One region of the Enterobacter nematophilus genome, then DNA from elsewhere that is predicted to be linked to it. Evidence: predicted binding sites of a transcription regulator. Region 1 holds the regulator's gene; each other region holds the start of a gene.
The links. Region 1 encodes CRP, which controls carbon source genes, mostly activating them, when cyclic AMP is high. Its sites were predicted from a motif close to ATGTGANNNNNNTCACAT; they were not measured.
Positions count from the first base shown of each region.

Region 2: a site for CRP is predicted at 1,857-1,874, ahead of OSH03_RS15420 (PTS mannitol transporter subunit IICBA). Genes of this name have one in related genera too.
Region 3: a site for CRP is predicted at 2,040-2,057, ahead of OSH03_RS19590 (YjcB family protein). Genes of this name have one in related genera too.

Region 1 is NZ_JAPKNE010000008.1:20,943-25,116, forward strand. It holds gene OSH03_RS17975 (hydrolase) at 1-484, shown strand, start outside; gene OSH03_RS17980 (YheU family protein) at 481-699, shown strand; gene OSH03_RS17985 (phosphoribulokinase) at 730-1,599, shown strand; gene OSH03_RS17990 (OsmC family protein) at 1,666-2,070, opposite strand; gene crp (cAMP-activated global transcriptional regulator CRP) at 2,382-3,014, shown strand; gene OSH03_RS18000 (YccS/YhfK family putative transporter) at 3,072-4,174, shown strand, end outside.
Region 2 is NZ_JAPKNE010000005.1:221,849-226,022, reverse strand. It holds gene OSH03_RS15430 (HlyD family secretion protein) at 1-1,137, opposite strand; gene OSH03_RS15425 (DUF3302 domain-containing protein) at 1,140-1,496, opposite strand; gene OSH03_RS15420 (PTS mannitol transporter subunit IICBA) at 2,133-4,040, shown strand; gene mtlD (mannitol-1-phosphate 5-dehydrogenase) at 4,143-4,174, shown strand, end outside.
Region 3 is NZ_JAPKNE010000010.1:47,390-51,563, reverse strand. It holds gene uvrA (excinuclease ABC subunit UvrA) at 1-854, opposite strand, end outside; gene ssb1 (single-stranded DNA-binding protein SSB1) at 1,106-1,636, shown strand; gene OSH03_RS19590 (YjcB family protein) at 1,697-1,978, opposite strand; gene OSH03_RS19585 (EAL domain-containing protein) at 2,635-4,174, shown strand, end outside.

The DNA of each region.
Region 1 (4,174 bases):
CGCACCGTTTATGCTGGAGCAGTGCAGCTACCACATGGAAAAAGGCTTTTCTCGCGTCTATCAGCGCTATCTGCTCAACCTGCTGAAAGCCAACGCGGCGCGCAAGCTGAAGGCCTATCCGGATACCCTGCCGGTAAGCCTGCGCCAGCTGAAAAAGGTGCGCCGCATCCGCGAGTTTGACGATCTGATCACCGCCAAAATTCACGGCTTCGCCGATGCTATCGACTATTACCGACAGTGCAGCGCTATGCCGCTGCTCAGCAAAATCACGCAGCCGACGCTGATTATTCACGCTAAAGATGACCCGTTCATGGATCATCATTCTATTCCCGCACAGGAATTCCTGCCTGACAACGTTCACTACCAGCTGACCGAACATGGCGGCCACGTGGGTTTCATCGGCGGCACGCTGCGCAGGCCGAAAATGTGGCTGGAAGCGCGAATTCCTGACTGGCTTACTCCTTATCTGGACGGTGCAAAATGATCATTCCCTGGCAGGATCTGGCTCCCGAAACGCTCGATAATCTGATTGAAAGCTTTGTATTACGCGAAGGCACCGATTATGGTGAACATGAGCGTTCGCTTGAGCAAAAGGTCAACGATGTAAAACGCCAGCTGAAAAGCGGCGACGTGGTGCTGGTGTGGTCAGAACTGCATGAGACGGTCAATATCATGCCCCGCAACGCGTTTCACGGCTGATCTTCCAACCTTTTCAGTCAGGGAGTTGCTATGTCTGCCAGACATCCCATTATTGCCGTTACGGGCTCGAGTGGTGCGGGAACCACCACCACCAGCCTCGCTTTTCGCAAGATTTTCGCCCAGCTGAATCTCCGTTCGGCGGAGGTCGAAGGCGACAGCTTTCACCGCTATACGCGGCCTGAGATGGACATGGCGATCCGCAAGGCGCGCGATCTGGGTAAACACATCAGCTACTTCGGCCCGGAAGCCAATGATTTCGGCCTTCTGGAGCAAACCTTCCGCGAATACGGGCAGAGCGGTACCGGGCAGTCCCGCAAATATCTGCACACCTACGATGAAGCCGTACCGTGGAACCAGGTGCCGGGCACCTTTACCCCCTGGCAACCGCTGCCGGAACCCACCGACGTGCTGTTTTATGAAGGACTGCACGGCGGCGTGGTCACGCCTCAGCACGACGTGGCGCGCCATGTGGATCTGCTGGTCGGTGTGGTGCCGATCGTTAACCTGGAGTGGATCCAGAAGCTGACGCGTGACATGAGCGAGCGCGGCCATTCGCGCGAGGCGGTGATGGACTCGGTAGTGCGCTCCATGGAAGACTACATCAATTACCTCACGCCGCAGTTCTCCCGAACCCACATTAACTTCCAGCGCGTGCCGACGGTGGACACCTCCAATCCGTTCGCGGCGAAAAGCATCCCGTCGCTGGATGAGAGCTTTGTGGTGATCCACTTCCGCAATCTTGACGGCATTGATTACCCCTGGCTGCTGGCGATGCTGCAGGGCTCATTTATTTCGCACATGAATACGTTAGTGGTGCCGGGCGGAAAAATGGGGCTGGCGATGGAGCTCATCATGACGCCGCTGGTTCAGCGACTGATGGAAGGGAAGCAGATTCCGTAAACATGTTCCCTCTCCCCGTGGGAGAGGGTTAGGATGAGGGCATCAACACGCACGATGCCCCATGAATCACGCCTCGATCACTTCATACGAATGGGTGATTTTTACCGCTTTCTCCAGCATTAACGCCACAGAGCAGTATTTCTCGGCAGAGAGATCCACCGCGCGTGAAACCGCCGCGTCTTTCAGCGCTTTCCCGGTAACAACAAAGTGCAGATTAATGTGGGTGAACAGGCGCGGCGCCTCTTCGCGACGTTCTGAGGTGAGTTTAACCTCGCAATCCGTCACGTCATGACGACCTTTTTGCAGAATCGACACCACGTCGATCGCGCTGCATCCACCTGCCGCCATCAGCACCATTTCCATTGGGCTCGGCGCTTTATCGCCGGAGTTACCATCCATCAAAATCTGGTGTCCTGACGCGGACTCGCCCAGGAACGTTAAACCTTCAACCCACTTCACGCGCGCTTGCATATTCATTAACTCCAACGTTGCATTTTTGGTGACAGATTACGCGTGCGTTACATTTCTCGCAATGGAAGGCGACCTGCATCATGCTGAAGCGAGACACCAGGAGACACGCGGCGAAAGCTATGCTAAAACACTCAGGATGCTACAGTAATACATTGACGTTACACATGTATGCAGAGGACATCAAACTTTACTGGCTGCGAAACGTTACGACAGCCGACTTCCCAGGGTATGGGTAAGAATTCGATTGCAACCCCAGAGTCCGGATGCATCTGATGACTCTGGTGACAGCTTATAACAGAGGATAACAGCGCATGGTGCTTGGCAAACCGCAAACAGACCCGACTCTCGAATGGTTCTTGTCTCATTGCCACATTCATAAGTACCCATCGAAGAGCACGCTGATTCACCAGGGTGAAAAAGCGGAAACGTTGTATTACATCGTCAAAGGCTCGGTGGCAGTGCTGATCAAAGATGAGGAAGGCAAAGAGATGATCCTTTCTTATCTGAACCAGGGCGATTTTATCGGTGAACTGGGCCTGTTTGAAGAAGGCCAGGAACGTAGCGCCTGGGTTCGTGCAAAGACAGCATGTGAAGTGGCTGAAATTTCTTATAAGAAATTCCGTCAACTGATTCAGGTAAACCCTGACATCCTGATGCGTCTTTCTTCCCAGATGGCGCGCCGTCTGCAGGTGACGTCAGAGAAAGTGGGTAACCTCGCCTTCCTGGACGTGACCGGCCGCATCGCGCAGACCCTGCTGAACCTGGCGAAACAGCCAGACGCGATGACCCACCCGGACGGCATGCAAATTAAAATTACCCGTCAGGAAATTGGTCAGATCGTCGGTTGCTCCCGCGAAACCGTGGGCCGTATCCTGAAAATGCTGGAAGATCAAAACCTGATCTCCGCCCACGGTAAAACCATCGTGGTTTACGGAACCCGTTAATCCTGCTCAAACGGCGTGCCATCGCGAGGTGTCACGCCGTTTTTGTCTCTTTTCCCCATGTGGCGCAGGCTGATATATCACCCGGAAGTTAACTACGCACTGCGACAAACGCTGGTGTTGTGTCTTCCCGTGGCCGTGGGCCTGATCCTGGGACATCTTCAGCAGGGCTTGCTGTTTTCCCTCGTGCCCGCCTGCTGCAACATTGCCGGTCTGGATACGCCCCATAAACGCTTTTTCAAACGCCTGATAATTGGCGGTTCGCTGTTTGCAGGCTGTAGCCTCGCGGTGCAGCTTCTGCTGGCTCGCGATATTCCCCTGCCGCTGATCCTGACCGTGCTGGCGATGACCCTCGGCGTCACCGCCGAAATCAGTTCGCTCCATGCCCGTCTGCTTCCCGCGTCACTCATTGCGGCCATCTTCACCCTGAGCCTCGCCGGGAATATGCCCGTGTGGGAGCCGCTGCTGATCTACGCCCTCGGCACGCTGTGGTACGGGCTGTTTAACTGGTTCTGGTTCTGGCTGTGGCGGGAGCAGCCGCTGCGCGAATCGCTGAGCCTGCTCTACGTGCAGCTTGCGGATTACTGCGAAGCCAAATACACCCTGCTCACCCAGCATACCGATCCGGAAAAATCCTTACCGCCGCTGCTGACGCGCCAGCAAAAGGTGGTGGATCTGATAAGCCAGTGCTATCAGCAGCTGCATATGCTCGCCGCCAACAAGAACCACGAATATAAACGGCTGCTGCGCACCTTCCAGGTGGGGCTGGACCTTCAGGAGCATATCTCCGTTAGCCTTCACCACCCGCAGGAGGTGCAAAAGCTGGTTGAGCGCAGCCATGCCGAAGCGGTGATCCGCTGGAACGCGCAGACCGTCTCCGCGCGCCTGCGGGTGCTGGCCGATGATATTCTCTACCACCGTTACCCCACGCGCTTTAACATGGACAAACAGCTCGGCGCGCTGGAGAAAATTGCCCGCCAGCACCCGGATAACCCGGTCGGCCAGTTCGCTGCCTGGCACTTCAGCCGCATCGCCCGCGTGCTGCGCACCCAGCGACCGCTTTATCCCCGTGACCTGATGGCGGATAAACAAAAACGTCTGCCGCTGCTGCCGGCGCTGAGAAGCTACCTGTCTCTGAAATCTTCCGCCCTGCGCAACGCCGC
Region 2 (4,174 bases), on a different contig from region 1:
TTAGTGATCGAGATAGAGGTAGTGCATCCAGCTGGTCATACGCAGCAGCACTTTACGCATCACCGAGACGTGGGCGAAATGATCCGAATAGACCGCCACCTGGGCATAAATACCGTCCGGCAAAGCATCGACGTCGGCGTTAGGCTCCAGCTCAATCAGCGCCTGTACGCCATCCGTACCCGGCGCAACGGTCAGCGCCTGCAATGCGCCCTGCGCCTGATACGACCCGCCCGGCACCACCGGCAGAACGCTGGTGAGCTTACCGGTGAACACCTGGCCCGGCAGCGCGTTAAACACCACTTCCGCTTCATCGCCCGGCTTCAGACGCAGCAGCGAGTTCTGACGGAACTGGGCCACAATCTGACGCTTCTGTTCAGGAATGAAAACCATCACCGGGCGCAGCGGCAGCGCGGCGGCATAGGTTCCCGGACGGATCAGCACCTGGGTGATATAACCGTTGCTCGGCGCACGCACCACGGTCTGATCGAGATTGTATTTCGCTTCAGCAAGCTGGGCGCGTAACGAGGCAATTTGCGACTGCTCGCCGTTTACCATGCTGTCCAGCTGGCTTTGAATCTGCTTCTGTTCAGCAACGGAGCCTTTCACCATGGCATCCTGCGCCAGATAGTTCTGCCGCGCGTTATCTATATCGCTTTCAGAGAACGGATTCACCTTCGCCTGGCTGCCCTTCAGGTAGCGCTGATAATCTTTATACAGGCGATCGCGTTCAGCGGAGACGCGTGTCGTATTGGCAACCGCTTCCGAAAGCTGCGCTTTCAGATTGTCGATATTGTGCGTCGCGGTCACCAGGTCTGCCTTCAGTCTGTCGACGCGCGCCTGATAGCGGCCCGGATCCAGCTTAAATAACACTTCGCCTTTTTTAATGAGCTGGTTATTTTTATCGGTCACTTCCGTAACCACCCCCGTGACCTGCGGCGTAATCGGAATGGAAATTACCGCTTTTTGCGCCGTAAAGGTATACGGATGGTTATAGTTCATTAGCAGAATGAGTCCGGCAACAATAAACACCCCGCCTAACGTCGCGGTAGCAAGCGTCCACTGGTTTACCGGAATACGGAATATTTTAAAGATTGCCCAGGCAAATGCCACATAGGTCAGAATAATCAACAGATCCATGATTAGCGCTCCAGCGTGTTTTTATCATCAGAGGGCTGAACCGCTGCCAGCTTGTGTTCTAACTCGGCCACGCGTTTGGCCAGCGCATCCATGCCCGGAACCTCATCAGACTTAGTGATGTGGTTCTGCATTCCCCAGCCGCGATCTTCCCGGTACAGCGTGGCCCAAATCCACAGGAACGGCCAGATGGCATGGAGCGTAAACAGGCTGATCCAGCCTGCCGTATGAATAGCATCGGCATGGGGATGATTGCGCTTTTTGGCCATATTATAGGGGATGTCATGGATGGCGATGATTCCGTAAAAAAGAACCAGAAATACAAAAATCAACACGCCCAGCGCGAAATAGTTGAGAAACATATTCTCCTCACTTAAACAACGTCAACTCATTACATTAATAAAACAGCACGCAGCCTAATTAATTTATTTTTAAATTTAAAAGGCACACTGATTATTTCAGAGCCGGGGAGTATCGGTTTTTATAATATCTCCATGCAAGTTTATAAGCGTGTCAAAATATATCCTGAATAATAATATACTCAACCTTACATTATGAGCGTAATTCAGGTTTTAACTTTTCGCCATACAACATATGAAGAGTATTTTTTTAGCTTTACGTGTCACTCCAGGCCATCCTGACGCCGATCGCAGTCGGAGAAATCTGCATAAAAATATTTTGTGAAACCAGTCACAATCCAGAAACAAACTCGCAAATACAAAATGTGACATCAATCACATAAAGAGGTGGTTTTTGCTCTATTTCTCGCCATCGTATTTTTTTCACCCACCAATTTTGTGATTCAGATCACCTCATTCAGCGCCACACCCCCTACATTTACGTGACATACATCACACAAAATTCCACTGTCTGGACAGTTGAACGATTCAGTGCCAGATTTCACAGCATCAGAACAGGGTCCGGCTACCTCTGCCGCCGCACATTAACGATAAACCTCGGGCCGCAAGCCTAAGCGTAAACATAAGAAGGGGTGTTTTATGTCATCCGATTTCAAGATCAAAGTTCAAAGCTTTGGTCGTTTCCTCAGCAACATGGTGATGCCAAATATCGGCGCGTTTATCGCGTGGGGTATTATCACCGCATTGTTCATTCCGACAGGGTGGTTGCCTAACGAAACGCTGGCGAAACTTGTTGGCCCAATGATTACCTATCTCCTGCCGCTGCTCATCGGTTATACCGGTGGTCGTCTGGTGGGCGGTGACCGTGGTGGCGTCGTGGGTGCCATCACAACCATGGGTGTTATCGTTGGTGCGGATATGCCGATGTTCCTCGGTGCGATGATTGCCGGTCCTCTGGGCGGCTGGGCGATTAAGAAATTCGACGTCTGGGTTGATGGTAAGATCAAATCCGGCTTCGAAATGCTGGTGAACAACTTCTCTGCGGGCATCATCGGGATGATCCTCGCGATTCTGGCGTTCCTCGGCATTGGTCCGGCTGTTGAAGTGCTCTCCAAACTGCTGGCGGCGGGCGTTAACTTCATGGTGGCGCACGACATGCTGCCGCTGGCGTCTATCTTCGTTGAACCGGCGAAAATCCTGTTCCTGAACAACGCCATTAACCACGGTATCTTCTCGCCGCTGGGTATTCAGCAGTCTCACGATCTCGGCAAGTCCATCTTCTTCCTGATTGAAGCGAACCCGGGTCCGGGTATGGGCGTTCTGCTGGCGTACATGTTCTTTGGCCGCGGCAGCGCGAAGCAGTCTGCTGGCGGCGCGGCTATCATCCACTTCCTGGGCGGTATCCACGAAATTTACTTCCCGTACGTGCTGATGAACCCACGTCTGATCCTGGCCGTTATCCTCGGCGGTATGACCGGCGTGTTCACCCTGAGCGTGCTGGGCGGCGGTCTGGTCTCCCCTGCTTCTCCGGGCTCTATCCTGGCGGTGCTGGCGATGACGCCGAAAGGCGCGTACTTCGCGAATATCGCGGCGATCTGTGCGGCGATGGCGGTCTCCTTCGTGGTCTCTTCTATCCTGCTGAAAACCAGCAAGGTGAAAGAAGACGACGATATCGAAGCGGCAACCCGTCGTATGCACGACATGAAAGCCGAATCCAAAGGCGCGACCCCGCTGGCGGCTGGCGATGTCTCTAACGACCTGAGCCACGTGCGTAAAATCATCGTTGCCTGCGACGCCGGTATGGGCTCCAGCGCAATGGGTGCAGGCGTGCTGCGTAAGAAAGTGCAGGATGCGGGTCTGACTAATATCTCCGTGACAAACAGCGCGATTAATAATCTGCCACCGGACGTTGACCTGGTGATCACGCACCGCGATCTGACCGAGCGCGCTATGCGTCAGGTACCGCAGGCACAGCACATCTCGCTGACCAACTTCCTGGACAGCGGCCTGTACACCAGCCTGACCGAACGTCTGGTTGCCGCGCAGCGTCACGAAGACAACGAAGTGAAAGTGCGTACCAGCCTGCAGGACAGCTTTGACGAGAGCAATGCTCACCTGTTTAAGCTGGGCGCGGAGAACATCTTCCTCGGCCGTACCGCGAGCACCAAAGAAGAGGCGATTCGCTTCGCGGGTGAGCAGCTGGTGAAAGGCGGCTACGTTCAGCCAGAATACGTTGACGCGATGCTGGAACGTGAAAAACTGACGCCAACCTACCTGGGCGAATCCATCGCGGTTCCGCACGGTACGGTTGAAGCGAAAGACCGCGTGCTGAAAACCGGCGTGGTGTTCTGTCAGTATCCTGATGGCGTGCGCTTCGGTGAAGAAGAGGACGACATCGCCCGTCTGGTGATTGGTATCGCCGCTCGCAATAACGAGCACATTCAGGTGATTACCAGCCTGACCAACGCGCTGGACGACGAGTCCGTCATCGAGCGCCTGGCCAACACCACCAGCGTGGAAGAAGTTCTGGCCCTGTTCAACAAATAGCAGCGCCTCTTCCCTCTCCCCTTTGGGGAGAGGGCTAGGGTGAGGGGAAAACGTTCCTCACCCCAGCCCTCTCGGGTAAAAACATTGATGAAGGTTAACACTATGAAAGCATTACATTTTGGCGCAGGTAATAT
Region 3 (4,174 bases), on a different contig from region 1:
ACACCCAGACCGTCACAGGTCGGGCACGCGCCCGCCGGGTTGTTGAACGAGAACAGGCGCGGCTCCAGCTCGCGCATGCTGTAGCCGCAAATCGGGCAGGCGAAGTTGGCTGAGAAGAGCAGCTCTTCCGCTTTCGGGTCGTCCATGTCGGAGACCACGGCCGTGCCGCCGGAGAGTTCCAGCGCCGTCTCAAAGGATTCCGCCAGACGCGTGGCGAGATCGTCACGTACCTTAAAACGGTCAATTACCACTTCAATGGTGTGCTTCTTCTGCAGCTCCAGCTTTGGCGGATCCGACAGGTCACACACTTCACCGTCGATACGGGCGCGGATATAGCCCTGGCTTGCCAGGTTCTCCAGCGTTTTGGTGTGTTCGCCTTTACGCTCTTTGATGATCGGCGCCAGCAGCATCAGGCGTTTGCCTTCCGGCTGCGATAGCACGTTATCCACCATCTGGCTCACGGTCTGCGCCGCCAGGGGGACGTCATGGTCCGGGCAGCGCGGCTCACCCACGCGCGCATACAGCAGGCGCAGGTAGTCGTGAATTTCAGTAATGGTACCGACCGTTGAACGCGGGTTATGCGAGGTCGACTTCTGCTCAATAGAGATAGCAGGCGATAACCCTTCAATATGATCGACATCCGGTTTTTCCATCAGCGACAGGAACTGACGCGCGTACGCAGAGAGTGATTCGACGTAACGACGCTGTCCTTCGGCATACAAAGTGTCGAAGGCCAGTGAGGATTTGCCAGACCCCGAAAGCCCGGTCACGACGATGAGTTTGTCGCGAGGGATTATGAGGTTGATATTCTTGAGATTGTGGGTGCGGGCGCCCCGAACTTCGATCTTATCCATTCACCTTTCCCGGTTGGAACACGGATTGCCTGGTTTGTTTGAAGGACAAACGGCTGTCAGAAACGGCTAATTATGACACAATTTAACCTGTTTGAATATACAGTATTGGAATGCATTTTCTGATTCGCTGTGTAACAATGTCGAGTTCGCGAGAGATTTCTGAACCGACTACGCAACTATGCAAATTGCCGCGTGGAAATGGTACACTCGCGCGTTTACACTATTAAGAAACGTATTCAGGAGACACGAACATGGCCAGCAGAGGCGTAAACAAGGTGATTCTCGTCGGTAATCTGGGCCAGGACCCGGAAGTACGCTACATGCCGAGTGGTGGCGCAGTTGCCAACATTACGCTGGCTACTTCCGAATCCTGGCGTGATAAAGCGACCGGTGAAATGAAAGAGCAGACCGAATGGCACCGCGTTGTGCTGTTTGGCAAACTGGCGGAAGTGGCCGGTGAGTATCTGCGTAAAGGTTCTCAGGTCTATATCGAAGGCCAGCTGCGCACCCGCAAATGGACCGATCAGTCCGGCGCTGAGAAGTACACTACGGAAGTGGTGGTGAACGTGGGCGGCACCATGCAGATGCTGGGTGGCCGTCAGGGCGGTGGCGCACCGGCAGGTGGCGGTCAGAACCAGCAGCAGGGTGGTTGGGGTCAGCCTCAGCAGCCTCAGGGCGGCAACCAGTTCAGCGGCGGCGCGCAGTCTCGTCCGCAGCAGCAGTCTGCTCCTGCCCCGTCTAACGAACCGCCAATGGACTTCGACGACGATATCCCGTTCTGATCAACGGATGCTAAAACAAAAAACCCAGACATCGTCTGGGTTTTTTTATTGCTGAAGGGATCAGGTAATCACCATCGGCCAGTCTGGTGGCGTGTGGCTCATCGCCTCAACCATCACCACTTTTATATTTTCCCAGACCGCTGCCATATCCAGCAGGGTGATGCCCAGCAGGCCCGTTGCGAACCAGCAGGCCGCGCCAAGCCCTAACAGGGTACTGATGACGGCAAGACCCGCGTAGTCGGATTTACGAAACTGAATGTTCAGCGTGCTGGCTAAAAACATCAAAACCGCGCTCAACAAGGGCCAGCGCAGGAGAACCATGCTGGTAGTAATGGTTGCCATAAAACCCATCCTCTACAAAACAGACGAACTGAATGAAACAGTGTTTCTCGTTACACAATATGTGTGAACTATATCACATTTGTTGATTTATTCGCCAGTGTCTGCGTAGCCAAAAAAGGGGATTTTATTACCCGTAAAAAAGAGGGTGCGGTACGGGACTGCTTTCACACAGGGGGATGCGGGTCCAAAACGTGCCGGGATAATGCTCGCCGGGCAAGCGGTGAAGAGTATCCGCGAGAAAGAGACGGCCAGCCGTGCCGTTTTTAGGGGACGCATTATTTTCTGATAATATTGTGGTGATGTCTGATTATTTATAAAACAACGAACAAAATATACCCGCAGAAATAGGATAAAACGTCACGTTGATGTTGTACTTTTTTCATGCCGCCAGAAGTTTTGCTTAATCAGCGATCCTCTGTTGTGTTCTCTTCAAACCTCCCGTGCGCGATGGATAATTATTTTCCTTAATTGAAACGGAACGAATACTTACAGTTTAGCTTACGGGAAAATATTATCGTCATAACGAAATTTAAGATTTTTAATACTAAAAGTCAGTTGCTAACTTCGCATGATTCATGCAACGTAATCACCTGTTTAACAAAGCATCCGGCCTTCATTACTACAGGCGTACAACATGCAGGGATATAGGGCGGGAAATGAATCGTAGCGCGCGGCGCAAAATGCTCAGGGTGGTAGGGATCATCATGGTAGTTATGCTGCCGGTGATGCTTGCTCTATGGTTTGCCCAGCTACGAGCCGAGTCGGAAACGAGCGCTCAACTACGTACATTTGCTGAACTGGCTTTAGACAAAACAGAACTGGTAATTCAACAGGTTGAACTGGCCAGGGGCGAGGCAGAAAAATATCAGGGTGAACGTTGTACGCCGGAACATCGTCAATATATGTTGAACGTTGTTCGTGGCCGCCTGTTTGTTGCCGATTTAATTTATGCTGAAGGTCAGAATTTTCATTGTTCGACCATTTTTACACCGGATCAACCCTACGTCATTCCGGTCGCTAATTACACGCGTAAACCTGACGTTGCTATCTATTATTTTCGCGATACGCCATTTTATACTGGCTATAAAATGACGTATATGCAGCGCGGAAATTATGTCGTGGTGGTCAATCCGCTTTCTTACAGTGAAGTAATGTCTACCGATCATTCCCTCGCATGGGGGGTATACGACACGGTAACTAATGCCTTCTTTTCCGTCAGCCAGAACGCCAATGCGACTTTATTAAATTCGATGATTCGGGATAAGGAATCGGTATTTCAAAAAGATAACCGTTTCTATACCGTTGTAAAATCGCCAAAACGGCCTATTGCCGCTATCGTGTCGACGTCAGATAAACGTTTTTATGAAACGCTCTATCACCAGGCGACGTTGACGCTACCGCTGGGAATGATCTGCAGCATTATTATTTTGCTGGTGTGGTCCCGCACCCATCGTGAGCTTAATTCGCCGGGGCGCTTACTGCACCGGGCGCTGAACAAACGTCAGCTTTGCCTGCACTATCAGCCGATTATCGATATCAAGAATAACCAGTGCGTGGGGGCAGAGGCGCTGTTGCGCTGGCCTGGTTTCAACGGGCAGGTAATGAGCCCGGCTGAGTTTATTCCGCTGGCGGAAAAAGAGGGAATGAGCGAGCGGATCACGGATTATGTCGTTGAGGAGGTGTTCAGCGATCTGGGCCATTTCCTGGCGGCGCATCCGCATCTTTATATTTCGATTAACCTGTCGGCCACGGACTTCCACTCCTCGCGGCTGATCGCCATGATTTCTGACAAGGCCCGGCACTACGCCGTACGCGCCCAGCAAATTAAAATTGAAGTGACGGAACGCGGCTTTATCGATGTGCCAAAAACCACGCCGGTGATTCAGGCCTTCCGTCAGGCGGGCTATGAAGTGGCGATCGATGATTTCGGGACCGGTTACTCCAACCTGCACAACCTCTACTCGCTGAACGTGGATATTCTGAAAATCGATAAATCGTTTATCGACACCTTAACCACCAACAGTACCAGCCACCTGATCGCCGAGCATATTATCGAGATGGCGCAAAGCCTGCGGCTTAAAACCATTGCGGAAGGGGTGGAAACGGCTGAGCAGGTGAGCTGGCTGTTGAAGCGCGGCGTGCAGTTCTGTCAGGGATGGCACTTCGCGAAAGCGATGCCGCCCCAGGAATTTATGA